4 regions of the Variovorax sp. OV084 genome follow, and region 1 is predicted to be linked to each of the others. Evidence: predicted binding sites of a transcription regulator. Region 1 holds the regulator's gene; each other region holds the start of a gene.
What was found. Region 1 encodes sigma-54, which starts transcription at its own class of promoters, with help from an activator protein. Its sites were predicted from a motif close to TGGCANGNAANCTGCTTT; they were not measured.

Region 1 (4,995 bases):
CGGTGTTGTGCGTCTCCGAGCGCGGATCGAAATTCATCGAGCCGACGAAAAGAATGCGCCGGTCGATCACCGCCGACTTGGCATGCAGCCTGCCTACCGAGGTGCCGAACAGGCCGAGCCGCACGCTGCGCCGGGTGCGCGTGGAGCTCAGTTCGTAGAGGTCGGCGCCGAGCTTGAGCATGTCGGGCCGGTAGCGGCGGTAGGCGGTGTGCACCAGCGGCTCGTCGGTGGCGGCCAGCGAATTGGTGACGACGCTGATCTTCACGTTGCGGCCGCGGATCTCGCGCATCACCTCCAGCCCCGAGGCGCCCGGAATGAGGTAGGGCGAGACGATGGTCACCTCGGAGCGCGCACGGCGCATCTGCTCGACCACGTTGTAGCGCACGCTGTCGACGTCCAGCAGCGGCACGCCGCCGTAGGACGTGGTCTTGCCGATCACGCGCTCGGGCGAATCGGCGTAGGCCTCTGCGGTGGCCCAGATCAGTCCGAGCTTGCCGGCGTTCAGGTCTTCCGCCATCGGGCTGTAGCCAAGCAGGTCGTTGGGCGCGGGCGGCGGCGGTGGTGGCGTGGTGTCGAGGCCGGTGGCGACGTCGAAGCGCTTCTGCAGCTCCTCGCGCGACAGGTCGCTGGCCACCACCGACTGGATCGGCCGCACGTAGATGCTGTTCCAGTACTGGTCGAACAGGCTGCCCAGCCGCGGGATCAGCGCGCCGGTGACGAAGGTGTCGAGGTCGAGGAAGTTCTCCCCCGCCGTGCGCCTGAAATACTGGTTGCCGATGTTGCGCCCGCCCGCCACCGCCATCGCGCCGTCGGCAATGAACAGCTTGTTGTGCATGCGGCGGTTGACGCGGCTGAAGTCGAAGAGCGACGCGCTGAAGCGCTTCAGCAGGCTGCCGCGCCCGGCCGGGAACGGGTTGAACAGGCGCAGCTCCACGTTGGGCGTGGCGGCCAGGCCGAGCAGCAGCTCGTCTTCGCCGGAGGTGTAGAGGTCGTCCATCAGCAGCCGCACGCGCACGCCGCGCTGGGCGGCGTCGCGCAGGGTGCGCATCAGGTAGCGGCCGGTCTCGTCGTTCTCGATCTGGTAGTACTGCACGTCGAGCGTGAGCTGCGCGCGGCGGGCCAGCTGGATACGGGTGTCGAAGGCGAAGTCGCCGCCGGGCATGAGGCGAAAGCCGCTCAGGTCGGGGTCGGGCTGGGAGGCCAGCGCGATCTTGCCGAGCGCGGTGTCGGCTGACACGGCCATGGCCTTGGTGGGCGGGCGCGGCGCCTCGTCGGGCAATGTGGCGCAGCCTGCGAACAGCAAGACCGCAGCCATGACGAAAACCCAATGCCCACAACGCGAAAGCGACGGCAGGCGACGGGTCATCGGTGGCTTTCTACAGGGCCTTGCGCAGGTTGGCGGGCGCGATGCGCAGCGCCTCGCGGTACTTGGCCACGGTGCGGCGCGCGCACTCGATGCCCTGCTCTTTCAGCATCTCGGAGATCTGGCTGTCCGACAGCGGCTTCTTGATGCTCTCGGAGCTGACGAACTGCTTGATCAGCGCGCGCACCGCGGTGCTCGACGCATTGCCGCCGGTTTCGGTGCCCAGCGCCGAGCCGAAGAAGTACTTGAGCTCGACCGTGCCGAAGGGCGTGGCCATGTACTTGGCGGTGGTCACGCGCGAGATGGTCGATTCGTGCAGGCCCAGTTCGTCGGCGATCTCGCGCAGCACCAGCGGGCGCATCGCGAGTTCGCCGTGCACGAAGTAGCTCTTCTGCCGCTCGACGATGGCGTTGCTCACGCGCAGGATGGTGTCGAAGCGCTGCTGGATGTTCTTGATGAACCAGCGCGCCTCCTGCAGCCGCTGCGACAGCGCCTGGCTGCCTTCGCCCTTGTGCGACTTGAGTGCGCCGGCATAGATGTCGTGCACGCGCAGGCGCGGCATCACCTCGGGGTTCAGCATGACGCGGAACTTCACATTGGTGCCGCGGCCCGTCTTGGTGACGATCACGTCGGGAATGACGATGTTGCGCTCGACGTCGACGAAGCGCCGACCCGGCTTGGGCTCGAGCCGCGCGATGATCTGCAGCGCCGAGCGCACCAGCTCCTCGTTGCTGCGGGTGAGCGTGGCCAGGCGCTTGAAGTCGCGGCGCGCGAGCAGCTCCATTGGCTGCTTGCAGATGGCGATGGCGGTCTTGCGGACCAGCTCTTCCTCGTCGGTCTCGTCCTCGCGGGCCAGGGCACGCAGCTGGATGCCCAGGCATTCGCCGAGGTCGCGAGCGCCGACGCCGGCGGGTTCCAGGCTTTGCAGCAGGCCGAGCGCCACCTGAAAGTGATGCACGAGGTCGTCGAACTGGTCGTTGTCGTCGCCGGCCAGGCCCGAGGCCAGTGCGGGCAGCGAGTCTTCCAGGTAGCCGTCGTCGTTGAGCGATTCGATGAGAAAGCGCAGCGCGGCGCTGTCGTTCTCGTTCAGGCGCAGGCTCAGGGCCTGGCGGTGCAGGAAGGACTGCAGCGACTCCTGGCTGCGCGCGAGTTCGGTGGCGTCGGCACGTTCGTCGTCGCCGAGGTTGTTCTGGCGCGCGGGCGCATCGCTGCCCCATTCGCTGTCGTCGGGCGCCATGTCGACGGTGCCGTCGCCTTCCCAGTCGGGCTCGCGCTCGGTGATCTCGGCAGCGGGGCCGTCGGTGTCGGCCGTGGTGGTGGTGCTGGTTTCGGTGGAAGCAGTGGACGCGCTGGCGGCGGGCGAAGCGAAGTCGCTTTCGCCGTCGCCGCTATCGCCGCCGTCGTCGCGCGGCACCGGGGCATCGGCCGTGTCGAGCCCGAATTCCTCGCGCGCCGCTTCTTCAGCCGTGCGCTCGAGGAACGGGTTCTCGTCGAGCATCTGCTCCACCTCCTGGCTCAGTTCGAGCGTGGAGAGTTGAAGCAGCCTGATCGACTGCTGCAGCTGTGGCGTCAACGCCAGATGCTGCGAGACGCGAAGGGATAGCCCTTGCTTCATGGGAACCGCTCCCGCCCTTACATGCGGAAGTGTTCGCCCAAGTACACCCTGCGTACTTCGGCGTTGTCGACGATCTCCGAGGGTGTGCCTTGTGCCAGCACATGCCCGTCGCTGATGATGAAAGCGTGATCGCAGATGCCCAGCGTTTCACGCACGTTGTGGTCGGTGATGAGCACGCCGATGCCGCGCTCTTTCAGGAAGCTGATGATCCGCTGGATCTCGATCACCGCGATCGGGTCGATGCCGGCGAAGGGCTCGTCCAGCAGGATGAAGCGCGGCTGCGTAGCCAGCGCACGCGCAATTTCGACGCGGCGGCGCTCGCCGCCCGACAGCGCGAGCGCGGGCGAATCGCGCAGGTGGTCGACGCGCAGGTCGGCCAGCAGCTCGGCCAGGCGCTCGTCCATGTGCTGCTTCGACAGCGGCGCCATCTTGCCGTTCTCGTCGGGCTCGCTCTGGAGCTCGAGCACGGCGCGCACGTTTTCCTCGACCGTGAGCTTGCGGAAGATCGAGGCTTCCTGCGGCAGGTAGCTCAGGCCCATGCGGGCGCGGCGATGGATCGGCATGTGGGCGATGGGCTCGCCGTCGATGCTGATGTCGCCCGCGTCGGCGCGCACCAGCCCCACGATCATGTAGAACGAGGTGGTCTTGCCCGCGCCGTTCGGCCCGAGCAACCCGACGACTTCGCCCTTCTGCACGTCGAGCGAGACGTCTTTCACGACCGTGCGGCTGCCGTAGCTCTTCTTCAGGCCGCGCGCGATCAGGCGGCTGCCCGGTGCGCCGTTGGCGTCCTGCGTTCCTGCGGTTTCGATCACTTGCGGGTTTCTCCCTGGTCACTGAGCGTGGTGCTCTGGCGCAGGCCCTTGCCGGGTGCGGGCGTGGGCGCCGGCGGCGCCGCCTTCGCGCCGGCCGGAGCTGAGGCACCGGCTGCCGGTGCGGTGGCGGCCTTGGGGGTCAGGATGGTCTTGACGCGCCCGCCCGGGGTGGACGCGTTGACGGCGGTGTTCGGCGGCACAGTGGAACCGTTGACCGTGTAGGTGTCGTTGCTCTGGTCGTAGACAATCAGCGCGCCCTGGCTCTCGTCGTTCGGCGTAGCGCCAAGCAGGCGGCGCATGGTGGCGTTGCGGATGAACTTGACGTTGTCGGCGCGGCTGTCGTACTCGATGACTTCCGACTCGCCCTCGATCCACTCGTCGGGCGCATTGCGTTTCTGCTTGTAGTAGGCCCGCTTGCCCGGTGCCGCCGTGACCACGCCGTACTGGTAGCCCTCGGGGTCCTGGCGTACATCCATGCGTGCGCCGCGGATGATGATCGTGCCCTTCGTAACGAGCACGTTACCGGTGAACACGCTGGTCTGCTTCAGGTCGTCGTAGCGCATCGAGTCCGACTCGATGTTCATCGGCTTGGTGCGGTCGGCGGTTTCGGCCAGTGCGCCCGAGGCAAGGCCGGCCAGCAACAGCGCGCCGGCGGCCAGGCGGCCGATGCGACGGAGGAAGGTAGTGGTGGGGTGAGAGTGCAATGTCATAGAGGCACGAAACTTGCTCGGCATTGTATGCGGCTGATTGCGTCAGCCCCGCACGCACAGATGAAAAAGCCCGCCGATGCGGGCTTGACTTTCTTCCTGGAACACCGCGGAACCGGCTCCGCCGGACCGCGATCCTGGGGGGTCAGCCCTTCTTCGCTTCGCCGATCAGATAGTTCACGACCTGAAGCACTTTGGTCATGTTGCCGGCGGTTTCGCCGTCCACGTACCAGCGGCCGGCCACGGCCATTGCCGGCACGCCAGCCACCTTGTAGGCGTCGGTCATTTGCGAGGCGCGCTTGGCCTTGCTGGCCACGCCGAAGGAGGTGAAGACTTCCTTGAACTTGGCGCCGTCCAGGCCGTTCGCGGCGGCCCAGGCAATGATGTTGGCGTCGCCGTTCACGTTCTGGCGCTGCGCGTGGATCGCGTTGAACACCTTCGGCTGATATTCGTCGACCTTGCCCATGGCTTCGAGCGCGTAGTACAGGCGCTGCTTGG
Region 2 (4,995 bases), on a different contig from region 1:
GCGCGTGCCCGTGCCGGGCCGCCGCTCAAGTTCGTTCGGCCTGCGCCGAGTGTTCAACGGCCAGTCGCGCAATCCGCACAGCGGGATGGACATCGCGGCGGGCACAGGCACGCCGGTGCTGGCGCCGCTACCCGGCAAGGTGATCGACACAGGGGACTATTTCTTCAACGGCGGTACCGTTTGGCTCGACCATGGTGGCGGCTTGCTCACGATGTACTGCCATCTGAGCCGGGTCGATGTGAAAGTCGGCGACGTGCTGAAGACCGGCGAGCCGCTGGCCGCCGTGGGTGCGACCGGCCGGGTGACTGGGCCGCACCTGCATTGGTCCGTGATGCTGAACCGGGCGATGGTGGACCCGGCGTTGTTCGTCACGGCCTGAGGTAGACAGGAGACCGGCTCAGCCTCAAATCGGCTTGGTCAGATACACAGCCTCGCGCCCCACGATCGCGCGCTGCGCCGGCATGAAGATCGTGCAGTCGTCGCACAGCGCGCGGATTTCCTCGTCGCCGTTTGTCGCGATCAACTCGCCCTTCGCAAAGGTCTCGAAGCCGATCAGCGGCCGCACGAACGCAAAGTCCGCCGACTTGATGACATACGTCTGCAGCAGCTGAAAGCGCCGCTGCGGTTCGGGCGGCGGCGTGGCCGGGTCCTTGTCGACAAGGCCGAAGTACGCAAGGAAGTCGTAGGTGACGGCTGTGGCCAGTTCCGAGGCGGAGCGCAAGAAGTGCTGGCCGCACTCGACCACCATCGCCACGCCCTTGCCGTCCGGGCCGCCGTGGCTGCCGTACTGGATCAGCGGCGTGCCCGAGCCCAGGCCGTCGGGCATCACGAGGTGCACCGACGGGCGGCCGATGGCCAGCGCGACCTTGGCATTGCGCTCGAAAGCCGGGTACACCCAGAACGGCACGACGGGCTGGCTGGTCGAATGGATGTCGAGGATGTGGTCGGCCGCGTCCACCACCGGACGCAAGATGCGCGCACGGCTCAGCTCGGGGCTGTCTTCAGTGCCATCGAGCCACTCGGGTGACCAGATGCGGTTGAGGTTGTGCACGAGCTGGCGGCTGTCGAAGGGCAGAGCTTCGTTGAAGGACTCGTACGCTGCCACGTTGGCAAAGCTCACGGTGAGGGTGCCGATCTTCGGGCGCACGTCGTTGTCGAGCAGGTGCGTGGCCGCCGTCATGCCGCAGATCTCGTTGCCGTGCGTCAGCGCGTTGATCAGCACGTGCGGGCCGGGCTTGCCGGACTCGAAGCGGTGCACGTAGTCGACGCCGGTGTTGCCCTTGCGGTAGGCGGAGAGGTCGCGGGGGAGGACTTCGAGGGCGGGGGGAGATTGGGTCATGGGCGTCAGAAAATGGAACGAAGCGGTCCGGCAAGTTTGCTACAGGGCGCGCGTTCGTGCTGAGCGGCCCTGCGCGAAGCAAACACAGACCCGCCCTGCCGCACTGGTGACTACCAGTTGACCTCGCGCTCCGGCGTGGCCGAGATGTGGTGAATCGACAGATCGGCGCCGTCGTACTCCTCCTCCTGCGACAGCCGCAGCCCCAGCGAGGCCTTCAGCGCGCCGTACACCGCCGCGCCCGCCAGCCCCGCCCATGCCACGCCGATGACGGTGCCGATGAGCTGCGCCCACACGTTCACACCGCCGATGCCGCCCAGCGCCTGCGTGCCGAAGATGCCCGCTGCGATACCGCCCCAGGTGCCGCACAGGCCGTGCAGCGGCCACACACCGAGCACGTCGTCGATCTTCCATTTGTTCTGCGTGAGCGTGAACATCTTGACGAAGATGGCGCCCGCCACGCCGCCCACCACCAGCGCGCCCAGCGGGTGCATCAGGTCGGAGCCGGCGCACACGGCCACGAGCCCCGCGAGCGGGCCGTTGTAGACGAAGCCCGGGTCGTTCTTGCCCATGGCCAGCGCCACCAGCGTGCCGCCGACCATTGCCATCAGCGAGTTGACGGCCACCAGGCCCGAAATCTTGTCGATGCTCTGCGCGCTCATCACGTTGAAGCCGAACCAGCCTACGCACAGCACCCACGCGCCCAGCGCCAGGAACGGAATGTTCGACGGCGGATGCGCGCTCAGCGAGCCGTCGCCCCGGTAGCGGTTGCGCCGCGCGCCCAGCAGCAGCACCGCCGGCAGCGCCAGCCAGCCGCCCACCGCGTGCACTACCACCGAGCCCGCGAAGTCATGAAACTCATGGCCGGTGAGCGAGGCAATCCAGCCCTGGATGCCGAAGTGCTTGTTCCAGGCGATGCCCTCGTACAGCGGGTAGACGAAGCCGACGATCACCGCCGTGGCGATCAGCTGCGGCCAGAACTTGGCGCGCTCGGCAATGCCGCCCGAAATGATGGCCGGGATGGCCGCCGCGAAGGTGAGCAAAAAGAAGAACTTCACCAGCTCGTAGCCGCTTCTTGCCGACAGTTCGGTGGCGCTCACGAAGAAATGCGTGCCGTAGGCCACGCCATAGCCCACCAGGAAATACACGATGGTCGAGACCGAGAAGTCGACCAGGATCTTCACCAGCGCATTGACCTGGTTCTTCTTGCGCACTGTCCCCAGTTCGAGAAAAGCAAAACCGGCGTGCATGGCCAGGACCATGATGGCGCCGAGAAGGATGAACAGCGCGTCTGCGCCCTGTTTGAGTGCGTCCATTGGAGCTTCTTGCTGATTTTTGGTTTGAATTGGTGCGCCGCACCCGAATCACCCGGAGCGGCGGGCCAATGAAGCAAAAATGGTGCCTAAGGCTCTTCAATGGTGCGTTGCGAACCAATAGCGGGCTTTACTCAGCCCGCGATGCACCGGATCAGCCCGCCCCGGCGCGCAGTGCGTCCCGGTAGCGGCGGCTGCAGGGCACGGTGGTGCCGTCGTGCATGTGCAGCCGGGCGTCGCCGCCATCCAGCGGCTCGATTTCCTTGATACGCCCCAGGTTCACGGCGTGGCTGCGGTGCACGCGCACGAAGCGGGCGGGGTCGAGCTGGGTCAGGAAGTCGGTCAGCGTGGCGCGCAGCAGGTAGTCGTGGCCGTTGACGTGCAGGCCGACGTAGTTGCCCTCGGCCTGGAGCCAGTCGATGTCGGTGGCGGCGATGAGGAATTCGCGACGCAGCTTGCGCACCAGAAAGCGCTCGGGGCGCGCAGGCTGCGGGGTTTCGGGTTCGACGGGCTCCGGCTCCGCCGGTGCTTCGGGCGCATCGAGCACCCGCGCCTCGCCCTGCAGCCGCAGCATGAACAGCCGGTACGCCCAGATGCCGAAGACGATGCTCGCATACACCCGCACGTCCTTCAGGTACTCGTAGCCCCACTGGCTGACCCAGCCGCCGAAGTCGTAGCGCTCGCCGGCCATGGCATAGACCAGCGCCCGCAGCCCGAACATGCCCACCACGTGGATCACGCTGAAGACCACGCTGGCCACTGCATGCCAGGCCACGAAGCGCAGCACGTGGGTGCGCACCAGCGGCGACAACCGGCGCTCGACGGCAACCAGCGCCGGAACCAGCAGCAACAGCACCAGGTGGCTCGAACCCTCCCAGGTCGCAACCTCCCAGTTGGCACGTGGCACGGCGCGCGTGCGCACGTCGACGATCGCCACCATCGTGCTGAACACGGCCTGCAACGTCATCAGAACGATCCAGAACACCACCTCCACGTAGCGGCGGACTGGCTCGTAGCGCTCGTACAGGTTCTTGCGGGGGTCTCCCATGGCCGGGATTCTCCCGAAAACGGGCCTTGGGGCGGCGAATTTCGTCCAGTTTCGTCCCTCAGGGCCACCGCTCGTCACAGAGCGCGGGCGATCCATCCCCCAGGTGTGCCGCGCAGGAGCCACGGGGCCGAGCATTGCGGCTCCCAGCTTCGAGGAGTTCAGATGACCACCCAAAACCTCCCGCCCGACCATCGCCGCCACGACATCGACGCCCTGCGCGCGCTGGCCTTCCTGTTCGTCATCCTCTATCACGTGGGCATGTACTACGTGGCCGACTGGCCCTGGCACCTCAAGAGCCCGCATGCAGCCGAATGGCTGCAGTGGCCGATGCGCATCCTGAACCTCTGGCGCATGGATCTCGTCTTCCTGATCTCCGGCGTATCGCTCGGCTTCCTCAGCCGGGGCCAGGGCACCTGGGGCCTGTTGCGCAGCCGGGGCCTTCGGCTGATGCTGCCGCTGGCCTTCGGCATGGCGGTGATCGTGCCCTACCAGGCCTATGCGCAGGGCGTGGCCAACGGGCTGGTCGCGCCGGGCTTCGGTGCCTTCCTGCTGCGCTACCTGTCGATGGCCGAGCCGTGGCCGAAGCGGGCCTTCGATGGCGCGGAGTTCGGCATCACCTGGAACCATCTCTGGTACCTGCCCTACCTCTTTACCTACACGGCGCTGGTCGCGCTGACGCTGCCGCTGTGGAACTCCGCCGCCGGCCAGTGGCTGCGCCGCGGCTTCAACGGCCTGCGTGGCTGGAAGCTGCTGTTGCTGCCTGTGGTGCCGCTGCTCGTCTTCACGATGCTGCTGGCCTCGCGCTTTCCGCCCACGCACAACCTGGTGCGCGACTTCCACCTGCACAGCCTCTACTTCACGATGTTTCTCTACGGCTACTGGATGGGCGTGGACACCGGCGTGTGGAAGGAGCTTGAGCGGCTGCGCCGCGTGTCGCTCGCGCTGGCGGTCGCGGTGATCGCCATCTTCATCGCGCTGCGCACCGGCGCGAAGGGCCCGGCCGCCGGCCCGCTGATGGACACCCTGCGCATGCTCTACCTGTGGCTGGCCGTCGCCACCATCCTCGGCCATGGCCATCGCCACCTGAACCGCCCGTGGCCCTGGCTGCGCTGGGCCAACGAATCGGTGTACCCGTGGTACGTGCTGCACCAGACGCTGATCATCGTCGGCGTGACCGCGCTGGCTCCGCTCGCGCTCGGCCCGGTGATCGAGCCCGCGCTGCTGGTGGCGTTGACGCTTTTCGGCTGCTGGGCGCTGACGGATGGGCTGATCCGCCGCTTCAACGTGCTGCGGCCGCT
Region 3 (4,995 bases), on a different contig from region 1:
CCGTAGAAGGTATAGAAGGTGCCGTTGAAGCCCGCTTCGCGCGCCGCCTTCACCAGCAGCGTGAGGTCGTTGCCCCAGTTGCCCGTGACCACGGCCTGCGCACCGCTCGCGATGATCTTGGTGGCATAGGGCGCAAAGTCTTTCACCTTGCCCATCGGGTGCAGTTCGTCGCCGACGATCTCCACGTCGGGCCGCTGTGCGCCGAGCTGCCGGCGCGCCTCGCGCAGCACGGCCTGGCCGAAGCTGTAGTCCTGTCCGATCAGATAGACGCGCTTGAGCGCTGCGTCGTCCTTCACCACGTCCATCAGCGCGGCCACGCGCATGTCGGCATGGGCGTCGAAGCGAAAGTGCCAGAAGCTGCAGCGCTCGTTCGTGAGCACAGGGTCGACCGCCGCGTAGTTGAGGAAGATCACGCGTCGCGACGGGTCGCGCTCGTTGTTCTTGTCGATGGCATCGACCAGCGCCGCGGCCGTGGCCGACGAGTTGCCCTGCAGCACGATGCGCGCGCCGTCGTCCATCGCGGCGCGCAGCGCGGAGAGCGCTTCTTCGTTCTGCCCCTTGCTGTCGTAGCGGTCGAGCTGCAGGGGCCGCGCGCCGCCGGGCAGCTTGATGCCGCCGCGCGCATTCACGCGCTCCACCGCCCACAACAGATTGCGGAACACGGCCTCGCCGGTGTTGGCGAAGGGGCCGCTCATGCTTTCGATGAGTGCCAGGCGAATGGGCGCAGGTGGCGATGAAACCGATGCTTGTGCCAGCGCGGCGAAGGGCCTCGCGCATAGCGCCAGCGCCGCGAATTTCAAGGCCTCGCGACGCCAAATAAAGGGGGGATTCATTGTCTTGAAACGCGTGCCGCGGGGCCTAGATGAGGTCTCAAGCGGCACTCACGATTGAACGGCCGCGCAGTGTAAGGGACACACATTCCTTGTCCCCATTGTGTTGATTCAGGAGTTCTTCATCATGTTTTTCGCCCCCACCCTTCGCACCGCCCGCTTCGCTCCCCGCGCCTATGACCGCTCGTTCGAACGCTTCGTGAACGATGCCTTCGCCGGTGCCCGCCGCTCGCCGCTGGTCGAGCAGGACGACAAGAGCTGGACCCTCTCGCTCGACGTGCCGGGTTTCACGCGCGAAGACCTCGCGATCAGCATCGAAGGCGCCGTGCTGCGCATCGACAGCAAGGCCGAAGCCAAGCGCCAGTTCAAGGCGGCCTACGAGCTGCCGCAGGACATCGACGTAGCCACCAGCGAAGCAAAGCTCGAGAACGGCGTGCTCACGCTGAAGCTCGGCAAGCTGGTCCCCGTGAGCCAGGCCACTCAGTTACAAATCAACTAATTTGGCCTATGCCCACAAGAGGAAAATGTTAGTTAAGGCCTCGTTTTGACTTTAAACGAGCACCTTATTCACAATAGCGCTAGATAACGTCACATGATGTGACGTTTTCTTAGAACTTTCTTCTTCGTGGGCGTCTCGTAAACGCACCGAACTCGCTACGGTGCGGTTCGGGTGCCCCCAAAGGCACCATGAAAACGCACCTTCAATCCGCCAACCCCAACGAACAATCCGACACGCTCCTGGTGTTCCTGCCCGGGGCGTACCTGAAGCCCGACGAGTTCGAGCGCGAAGGGTTCATCGCAGCCGTGCGCGAACGCCATCTGGCGGCCGACTCCCTGCTGGTGGACGCGGATGTTTCCTACTACTACGAACAGACGCTGAGCGATCGCCTCCACACCGAGGTCATCGAGCCGCAGCGCGCCAAGGGCTACAAGTCGATCTGGCTCGTGGGCATTTCCATCGGCGGCTTCGGCGCGCTCATTCACGAACTGGCGCGGCCGGGCTCGGTGGACGGCATCGTGGCGCTCGCGCCCTACCTGGGACGCCGGGTGCTCGGCGCGGAGATCAAGAAGGCCGGCGGCCTGCGCACCTGGCAGGCGCCTACCGGGCCGCAGCCCGACGAAGAGCCCGACCGCAAGCTCTGGCCCTTCTTCCAGCAGTACCTGGAAGCCCAGCCGTCGCAGAACCTGCCGCCGCTCTACCTGGGCTTCGGGCTCGACGACCGCTTTGCCAGCAACCACAAGCTGCTGGCCGACGCCCTGCCGCCGGGGCGCGTCTTCACGACCGAGGGTGGCCACGACTGGCCGCAGTGGCGCCAGCTGTGGCGCAATGTGCTGGACGTGCTGCCGCTGCCGGCAATCGGCCGATCAAAGCAACTGCTTACGCAGTCTCCGGTAGCGAAGCCATGGGCCATCGCGGCCTGACGTCGAAGGCATAGCGCTCGCTCGCCTGCGACAGCCCTGACTGCAGCCGCATTGCCGCAGCCATGGCGATCATCGCGCCGTTGTCGGTGCACAGGTGCAGCTCCGGGTAGTGCACGCGCACCTTGCGCTTCGCGCACGCAGCGTTCAGCTGTTCGCGCAGATTCCTGTTGGCTCCCACTCCTCCCGCCACCACCAAGCGCTTGAGCCCGGTCTGGTCGAGCGCGGCAAGCGACTTCTTAAGCAGCACCTCGACGATGGCCGCCTGCGTGGACGCGGCCAAGTCGGCCTTGTTCGCTTCGAGCTGGTCGCCGAGCTTCTTGGCCTGCGTGAGCACGGCCGTCTTCAGGCCGGCAAAAGAAAAATCGAGATCGCCGCTGTGCAGCAGCGGCCGCGGCAGCTTGAAGGCCGTGGCACTGCCGCCTTCGGCCAGCTTCGCGAGCCACGGCCCACCCGGGTACGGCAAGCCCATGAGCTTGGCGCTCTTGTCGAAGGCCTCGCCGGCCGCGTCGTCGATGGTTTCGCCGAGCAGCTCGTAGCGGCCCACGCCGTCCACCCGCATCAGCTGGGTGTGGCCGCCCGACACCAGCAGCGCGACGAACGGAAACTCCGGCGGATCGGCGCTCAGGAACGGCGACAGCAGATGCCCTTCAAGGTGATGCACGCCCAGCACCGGCTTACCCAGCGCCACGCCCAGCGCACAGGCCACGCCGGCGCCCACCAGCAGCGCGCCCGCCAGGCCCGGCCCGCGCGTGTAGGCCACCACGTCGATCTCGCCCAGCGTGCGGCCGGCTTCGGCCATGACGGCTTCGGTCAGCGGCAGCACGCGGCGAATGTGGTCGCGGCTGGCCAGTTCGGGCACCACGCCGCCGTAGGCCTGGTGCATGGCGATCTGGCTGTGCAGCGCGTGCGAAAGCAGCAGCGGCAGCGCGTCGCCGTGCGACTCGACCAGCGCCACGCCGGTTTCATCGCAAGATGATTCGATTCCCAACAAGAGCATGCCGCCGAGTGTAGGCGGCGCCCTCCCCCGGCACCCGCGAAGGGGCAAACGGCGGCGCTCTCCACTCCCCGAGGCACGGATGTTGCGTTGACCATGCCAGAGCCCCGCGCCCTCCCACCATGAAATCCGGACTGAGTTTTCTGATCGCTGCCCGTCGCTGCGAAATCGACGAGCTGGATCAACTCGCCCGCACCAGCGAACTGGTGAGCCTGATCGGCCGCCTCGTCCACGCGCTGCAGCGCGAGCGGGGCATGTCGAACATGTTCCTCACCTCTCGCGGCGCCCGCTTCGCCGACCAGCGCGGCCCGCAGATCGCCGAATGCATCGCGCTGGAGCAAGAGGTGCGCGCCGGCTTCGACCAGCTCGAGGCCGACAACCACCGCGGCGCGGGCACCGGCAACAGCGCGCGCCTGTTCAGCCGCATCGCATGGGTGCTCCCCGGGCTGGACGCCCTGCCCGGCCTGCGCCGCCGCATCGATGCGCTCGAGCTGAAGCCGGCGCAATCCACCGCCGCGTTCGCCAAGCTCGTCGCCGGCCTGCTGTCGGTGGTGTTCGAGGCGGCCGACGGCGCCACCGACCCCGAGATCTCGCGCCTGCTGGTCGCGATGTTCAACTTCATGCAGGGCAAGGAATTCGCCGGCCAGGAGCGCGCCTTCGGCTCCGCAGCGCTGGCGCTGGGCCGCAGCGACGAGGCGCAGCGCCTGCAGTGGCTGCACCTGATCGAATCGCAGGAACGCTGCTTCCAGGTGTTCACCGATTTCTCCGGCGAGGCGGTGCTCGCGCTGTGGCGCAACAGCCAGCCCGATGCCGAAGTGGCCGAGCTCGAACGCATCCGCCGGCGCGGCGCCGCCTCCACGCCGGCTGACGTGCCGCTCAGCCAGGCCTGGTTCGACTGCTGCACCCGCCGCATCGACGCCATGAAGATCGTCGAGGACCGCCTGGCCGCCGACCTGCGCGCGCTGTGCGAGCGAAAAACCGTGCAGGCGCGCAGCGAGCTGCAGGAATACCGGCAGCTGCTCGACACGCTGGCCCCGCAGGCCGGTGCCCTGTTCTTCGATGACGCCGACGCGCAGTCGGCCGCTCCCGCGCAGTTCGGCCGCCATCTCGAACGCTCGGTGCTCGACATGGTCCAGGAACAGTCGCACCGCCTGCAGGCCATGAGCGACGAGCTCGAAACCGTGCGCGCCTCGCTCAACGAACGCAAGATCGTCGAACGCGCCAAGGGCCTGCTGATGGCGCACCGCCGACTCAGCGAAGAAGACGCGCACAAGATGCTGCGCCAGACCGCCATGAACCAGAAACGGCGGCTGGTCGACGTGGCCGAGTCGATGCTGGCAATGGCCGACTACCTGCCCATGCTCGACCGCGCGCCGCCGCGTTGAAGCGGTCCGGACCGTTCAACTTGGTGCAGTGCACAACAACCGTGCCATCCGGCGCTTCCCGGCCTGATCGGGCCCTCTCCCATGCTGTGCGGCCGCACCCCGCTACTTTCTTGATAGCAGCTCATGGCACCTGAAGGCTGGCACACCGCTTGCAAGCAATAAGTTCGTAGGCCCCTCAATGGGTCTTCAGGCAGGTGGCACCCAACGGCGGGTGTCTCCCACCGAACCGGACAAAGGCGTCCCCATCCCGCAAGGGCTCGTTTTCGAGCAGCCCCTGCGCGGTGCGGACGCCTTTTCGTTTTTGTCTTTCTTGTTTGTTGTTTGTCTTCAACCGGAGCCCCGCCCCATGACCGACCTGCTCAAA
Region 4 (4,995 bases), on a different contig from region 1:
GGTCTTGTCGATGGTGCCGTCGAGATCGAGGAACACGGGGGCGGCCTGCACGGCGGCAACGCGCAGCTTGGGGTGGACGGTGGTCGGCATGGGGGTTCTCCAGATGCAATGAAAGTAACGAGGCGTCTTCCGCACCTACGGCGCACCGGGTTTGCGCTGTGGCATGCGGGTTGCTTGAAGCGTAAATTCGCGCCGCCGGAACGCCTTGACCCGGATTGGCGGCGTTCTTGTTCCAGCGTTGCATGCCCTTGTTGCCAAGGCTTTCCGAGGACCCCCGATGACCCAGTTGCTCAGCACCGACGCCGTCCCGCGGGACCAGCGGCTTGCCTACTGGACCGACATGATCTGCAACGTCTACGTGCAACTGGGCTGCGATCCGGTGCGCGAAGGCGATACCTGCGATTTCGAAGGCAGCATCCGCCAGCACGCGCTGCCCGGGCTCGACGTGTCGGTCGTCACCTCGGGCCCGCAGAAGGTGATGCGCACGCCGGGGCACATCTCGCACTCCAGCGACGACTACTTTCTCGTGAGCATCCAGGCGCGCGGCCGTGGCGTGGTGCGGCAGGACGGCCGCGACGCCGTGCTCGCGGCCGGCGACTTCGCGCTGTACGACAGCACGCGGCCTTATCAGCTGCTGTTCGACGAGTCCTTCGAGCAGATCGTGCTCAAGCTGCCCGGCGAACGCCTGCGCAGCGAACTGCGCGACACCGAGGCGCTGACGGCTACTACGGTGTCAGGCCGTGCGGGCGCGGGGCACCTGCTGCTGGGCATGATCCACACGCTGCGCGAAGACATCGATACGCTGCAGCCCACGTCGGCGCTTGCGGTGGCCAACGGCGTTCAGAACATCCTGGTGGCGGGGCTGCAGACGCTGCCTGCGGCGAGTGCGCCGTCGCTCAGCAACCTCACGGCGTATCACCTGGCGCGCGTGAAGCGGCTCATCGACGAGCAGCTGGCCGATCCCTCGCTGTCGGTGGGCACGCTGGCGGCGGGGTTGGGCGTGTCGGTGAGCCACATCCACCGCGTGTTCAGGAGCGAGCCGCTGACGCCGTCGCAGTACATCTGGGAGCGCAGGCTGGAGGCGTGCAGCCGCGACCTGCTGGAGCCGCGCCTCGCGGGCCGGCCGGTGGCCGAGATTGCCTATGGCCGCGGCTTCAACGACGCGGCGCATTTCAGCCGCGCGTTCCGCGAGCGCTTCGGCTGCTCGCCGCGCGAATGGCGGCAGCAGCGCATGCAGTAAGAAGGGCTACTGGACCAGCATCACCGTCGTGTTGGTTTCGGCGACCACCTTGGTGGCGACCGAGCCCATCAGCGCGCGGCCGAAGATGCCGTGGCCATGGGTGCCGAGCACGATCAGCCCGGCTTGTGCCGCCGCGGCCGACTTGAGGATTTCCTCGGCCACATGGCCGTGGCGCGAGTCGATCGTGTAGTTGCTCACGCCGCTCTCGGCGAACAGCGCCTTCACCGGGTCGAGCACCTTGGCGTTTTCCTCGGCGTAGTAGTCCGTCACCAATTCTTTGCTCAGGTGGCGCGCGACATGGCCCGAGATGCCGGTGCACACGTGCACCACCACCAGTTGGTGCCCGTCCACGAACATTGCGCGATTGGCAAGCAGGTAGTCGAGCGCCTTGCGGGTGTAGGCGCTGCCATCGACGGCGATGAGGATTTTCATGAAACCCTTATACGGCGCGGCTTCGCGCACCGCAACGGGGCGTACCTCAGGCCCGAAGGGCTTTGCCCGGCCAGATCAGCCGTGCAGGCCCTTCCAGAGCATGTAGGCCGCGAGCAGGTAAAGGATGCTCGCGAACACGCGCTTGAGCTTCTTCACCGGCAGGCTGTGCGCCGCCTTCGCGCCCAGCGGTGCGGTGAACACGCTGCACAGCGCGATCACGGCCAGCGCGGGCAGCCAGATGTAGCCGAAGGAGCCAGCCGGCAGGCCTTGCACCGACTGGCCGCTGACCGCATAGCCGAGCACGTTCGCCACCGCGATCGGGAAGCCCAGCGCCGCGCTGGTGGCCACCGCGTTGTGAATGGACACGTTGCACCACGTCATGAACGGCACGCTGATGAAGCCACCGCCCGCGCCCACCAGGCCCGAGATGAAGCCGATCGCGCCGCCCGCCGCGAGCTGGCCGCCCGTGCCCGGCATCTGCCGTGTGGGCGCGGGCTTCTTGTCGAGGAACATCTGCGTGGCCGAGAAGCCCACGAACAGCGCGAAGAAGATGGCCAGCGCAGTGCCCTTGAGCAGCGAGAACACGCCCAGGCTGCCAGCAAGGCTGCCGATGACGATGCCGGGCGCGAGCCGCCGCACGATGTCCCAGCGCACAGCGCCGCGCCGGTGGTGCGCGCGCACGCTGGACACCGAGGTGAAGATGATCGTCGCCATCGAGGTGGCGATGGCCATCTTCACCGCGAGGTCGGCCGGCACGCCGCGATGGCCCATGATGATCGTGATGAACGGCACCATCAGCATGCCGCCGCCGATGCCCAGCAGGCCCGCGAGAAAACCGGTGCCGAGGCCGAGAGCGGCGAGTTCGGCGATCAGGAGGGGGTCGAGCAGGGCAGCGATATTCACGGGAAAGTCACGCAAGAGAAGTGAGGGGTTGGAAAAAGCAACGGCCCCGAGCAGTGGATGCAGGGGGCCGTGGCAGGAAAAGGTGTCTGCAGGTGATGTGCCGGACCCGCATCCTGAACCAGGGTTCAGGTGGGCGAGGGCAGCAGGACTTCGGGTTCATCTGACGCGAGATGATCACGCCCGTCGAGCGATGTACCAAGCCCGGCTCCGGAGAGCATTGGAACAAGGAAATATTAAGCCCGACACAGTCTGCAGACGGACTGGATTTTACGCCTCGTCCGTCTTCGTGCCAGCCTTATTCAGAGTAAATGTCCATCGCCAGCCAGGGCCTGATCGAGTTTCTGGATGAGCTGCGTGGCCTTCGCGTCGGTTTCGACGCTGTCTGCAGCCGAAGTGGCAACTGGTGCCGCGGGCGCTGCGACAACAGCGGCCTGCTGCGCGGCGAGGTCGAACGCCAGGTTCAGCGAAGCCAGCACCGCGATGCGGTCACGGGCCTTGACTTTTCCGGCATCGCGGATCTTGCACATGGCTGCGTCCACGCGTTCGACGGCTTCGCGCAGCTGCGCCTCGCCGCCATCGGGGCAGCCGAGCAGATAGCTCTGGCCCATGATCTGTACTTCAATCTGCTTCATGCGGGGGAATCTTCGGAGGGTGGTTCAGCCGGCAACCGTTCGAGCAGGGCATCGAGGCGCGTACGTGCCGCAACGAGCCGCGACTTCAGGGCGTCGCGTTCGCGCGTGAGCGCATCGACCTGCTCCTGCAGCAGCGCATTGGTGCGTTGCACCTCTTCGTGACGCACAAGCAGTCGTTCAACACGCTCGGCGATCTGATCGATAGGGCTGGAGGCGGGCATGGTTGGCGATTGTAGTTTCCCAAGGAAGCGGCCCCCAGGCGGTGCCTGGGCGTGGCATGGATTCTGCTGCCTTCCAGTTGCCTTTCAAACTCCAATAGCCTGTCAATGACCACGAAGAACAACACTTTATTCAGTCGGCGCGACCTGCTTACGCTCATCGGCAAGACCGCAGGGGGCGGCGCGATGTACCAGGCGATGACCTCGCTGGGCTTTGCCGCCGAATCCAACTACAGCGGACCACCGAAGCTCGATGGTGCAAAGAAGGGTGCGTCGGTGCTGGTTCTTGGCGCAGGCCTGGCCGGCATGGCCGCCGCGCTCGAACTGCGCAACGCGGGCTACTCGGTCAAGGTCCTCGAGTTCAGCAATCGCGCGGGCGGCCGGTGCTGGACACTGCGCGGCGGCGACACCTTCACCGAGCTGGGTGGCGCCGTGCAGCAATGCGGCTTCGCCAAGGGCGAGTACTTCAATCCGGGGCCGTGGCGCATTCCCTATCACCACCATGCAGTGCTGGGCTACTGCAAGCGGCTGGGCGTGGCGCTGGAGCCCTTCGTCCAGGTCAACTACAACGCGCTGGTGCATTCGAGCAAGGCCTACGGCGGCAAGCCGCAGCGCTACCGCCACGTGCAGGCCGACTACCAGGGCTACGTCGCCGAGCTGCTCGGCAAGGCCACGACGCAGGGCAACCTCGACGCGGCGCTGACGAAGGAAGACAAGGAGAAACTGCTCGAAGGCCTGCGCCGCTGGGGCGCGCTCGACACGCAGTTCCGCTATCTCGAAGGCACCGTCAGCAGCGACCGCCGCGGCTATGAAGTCGATGCGGGCGGCGGCCTCATGCCGTTGGCCAAACCGTCGAAGCCGCTCGACATGAGCGAGCTGCTGCAATCGAATCTTTGGCGTTACATCGCCAGCGGGCAAGACTACGAATTCCAGAGCGCGATCTTCCAGCCCGTGGGCGGCATGGACATGATCGCCAAGGCCTTCCAGAAAGAAGTGGGCAGCCTGATCCGCTACGGCGCCAAGGTCACGAAGATCGAGCAGAACGACCGCGGCGTGACGGTCACCTACACCGATGCATCAAAGGGCGGCGCGGTCACGCAGGCCAAGGCCGACTGGTGCCTGTGCACCATTCCGCTGTCGGTGCTCAGCCAGATCGACATCCAGGTGGGCTCGGCAATGCAGGAGGCCATCAACGCCGTGCCTTACGGCGCTTCGGTGAAGGTGGGCCTGCAGTTCAAGCGCCGCTTCTGGGAAGAAGACGAGCACATCTACGGCGGCATCAGCTACACAGACCTGCCGATCTCGCGCATTTCGTATCCCTCGACGCGCTATGGCGCCAAGGGCAAGTCGGTGGTGCTGGGCGCCTACGTGTTCGACGGCCCGAACTCCTACGAATTCACCGCCATGGCGCCCGAGGAGCGCGTGCGCCGCGCGGTCGAGTTCGGCACGCAGCTGCATCCGCAGTACGCGAGCGAATTCGACAACGGCATTTCCGTGGGCTGGCACCGCGTGCCCGGCACGCACGGCTGCTACGGCATGTGGACCGACGAGACGCGCCAGAAGCACTACA

Region 2: BMW87_RS22425 (ammonium transporter) is a predicted target of sigma-54. The motif match lies at 2,723-2,740, and genes of this name have one in related genera.
Region 3: BMW87_RS26350 (nitrate regulatory protein) is a predicted target of sigma-54. The motif match lies at 3,321-3,338, and genes of this name have one in related genera.
Region 4: BMW87_RS02070 (flavin monoamine oxidase family protein) is a predicted target of sigma-54. The motif match lies at 3,481-3,498, and genes of this name have one in related genera.

The regions. Positions count from the first base shown of each region.
Region 1 is NZ_FOII01000004.1:359,945-364,939, reverse strand. Features, by position in the region: gene BMW87_RS14435 (phospholipase D family protein) at 1-1,366, opposite strand, end outside; gene rpoN (RNA polymerase factor sigma-54) at 1,377-2,978, opposite strand; gene lptB (LPS export ABC transporter ATP-binding protein) at 2,996-3,790, opposite strand; gene lptA (lipopolysaccharide transport periplasmic protein LptA) at 3,787-4,500, opposite strand; gene BMW87_RS14415 (thiol:disulfide interchange protein DsbA/DsbL) at 4,643-4,995, opposite strand, start outside.
Region 2 is NZ_FOII01000010.1:12,809-17,803, forward strand. Features, by position in the region: gene BMW87_RS22415 (M23 family metallopeptidase) at 1-379, shown strand, start outside; gene BMW87_RS22420 (M14 family metallopeptidase) at 404-1,339, opposite strand; gene BMW87_RS22425 (ammonium transporter) at 1,450-2,652, opposite strand; gene BMW87_RS22430 (LytTR family DNA-binding domain-containing protein) at 2,804-3,697, opposite strand; gene BMW87_RS22435 (acyltransferase family protein) at 3,860-4,995, shown strand, end outside.
Region 3 is NZ_FOII01000014.1:72,238-77,232, reverse strand. Features, by position in the region: gene BMW87_RS26370 (branched-chain amino acid ABC transporter substrate-binding protein) at 1-833, opposite strand, end outside; gene BMW87_RS26365 (Hsp20/alpha crystallin family protein) at 958-1,329, shown strand; gene BMW87_RS26360 (alpha/beta hydrolase-fold protein) at 1,518-2,252, shown strand; gene tsaD (tRNA (adenosine(37)-N6)-threonylcarbamoyltransferase complex transferase subunit TsaD) at 2,209-3,249, opposite strand; gene BMW87_RS26350 (nitrate regulatory protein) at 3,369-4,631, shown strand; gene BMW87_RS26345 (CmpA/NrtA family ABC transporter substrate-binding protein) at 4,978-4,995, shown strand, end outside.
Region 4 is NZ_FOII01000001.1:411,577-416,571, forward strand. Features, by position in the region: gene BMW87_RS02040 (carbon-nitrogen hydrolase family protein) at 1-90, opposite strand, end outside; gene BMW87_RS02045 (AraC-like ligand-binding domain-containing protein) at 278-1,240, shown strand; gene BMW87_RS02050 (universal stress protein) at 1,247-1,672, opposite strand; gene BMW87_RS02055 (sulfite exporter TauE/SafE family protein) at 1,748-2,569, opposite strand; gene BMW87_RS02060 (cell division protein ZapA) at 2,875-3,207, opposite strand; gene BMW87_RS02065 (hypothetical protein) at 3,204-3,428, opposite strand; gene BMW87_RS02070 (flavin monoamine oxidase family protein) at 3,534-4,995, shown strand, end outside.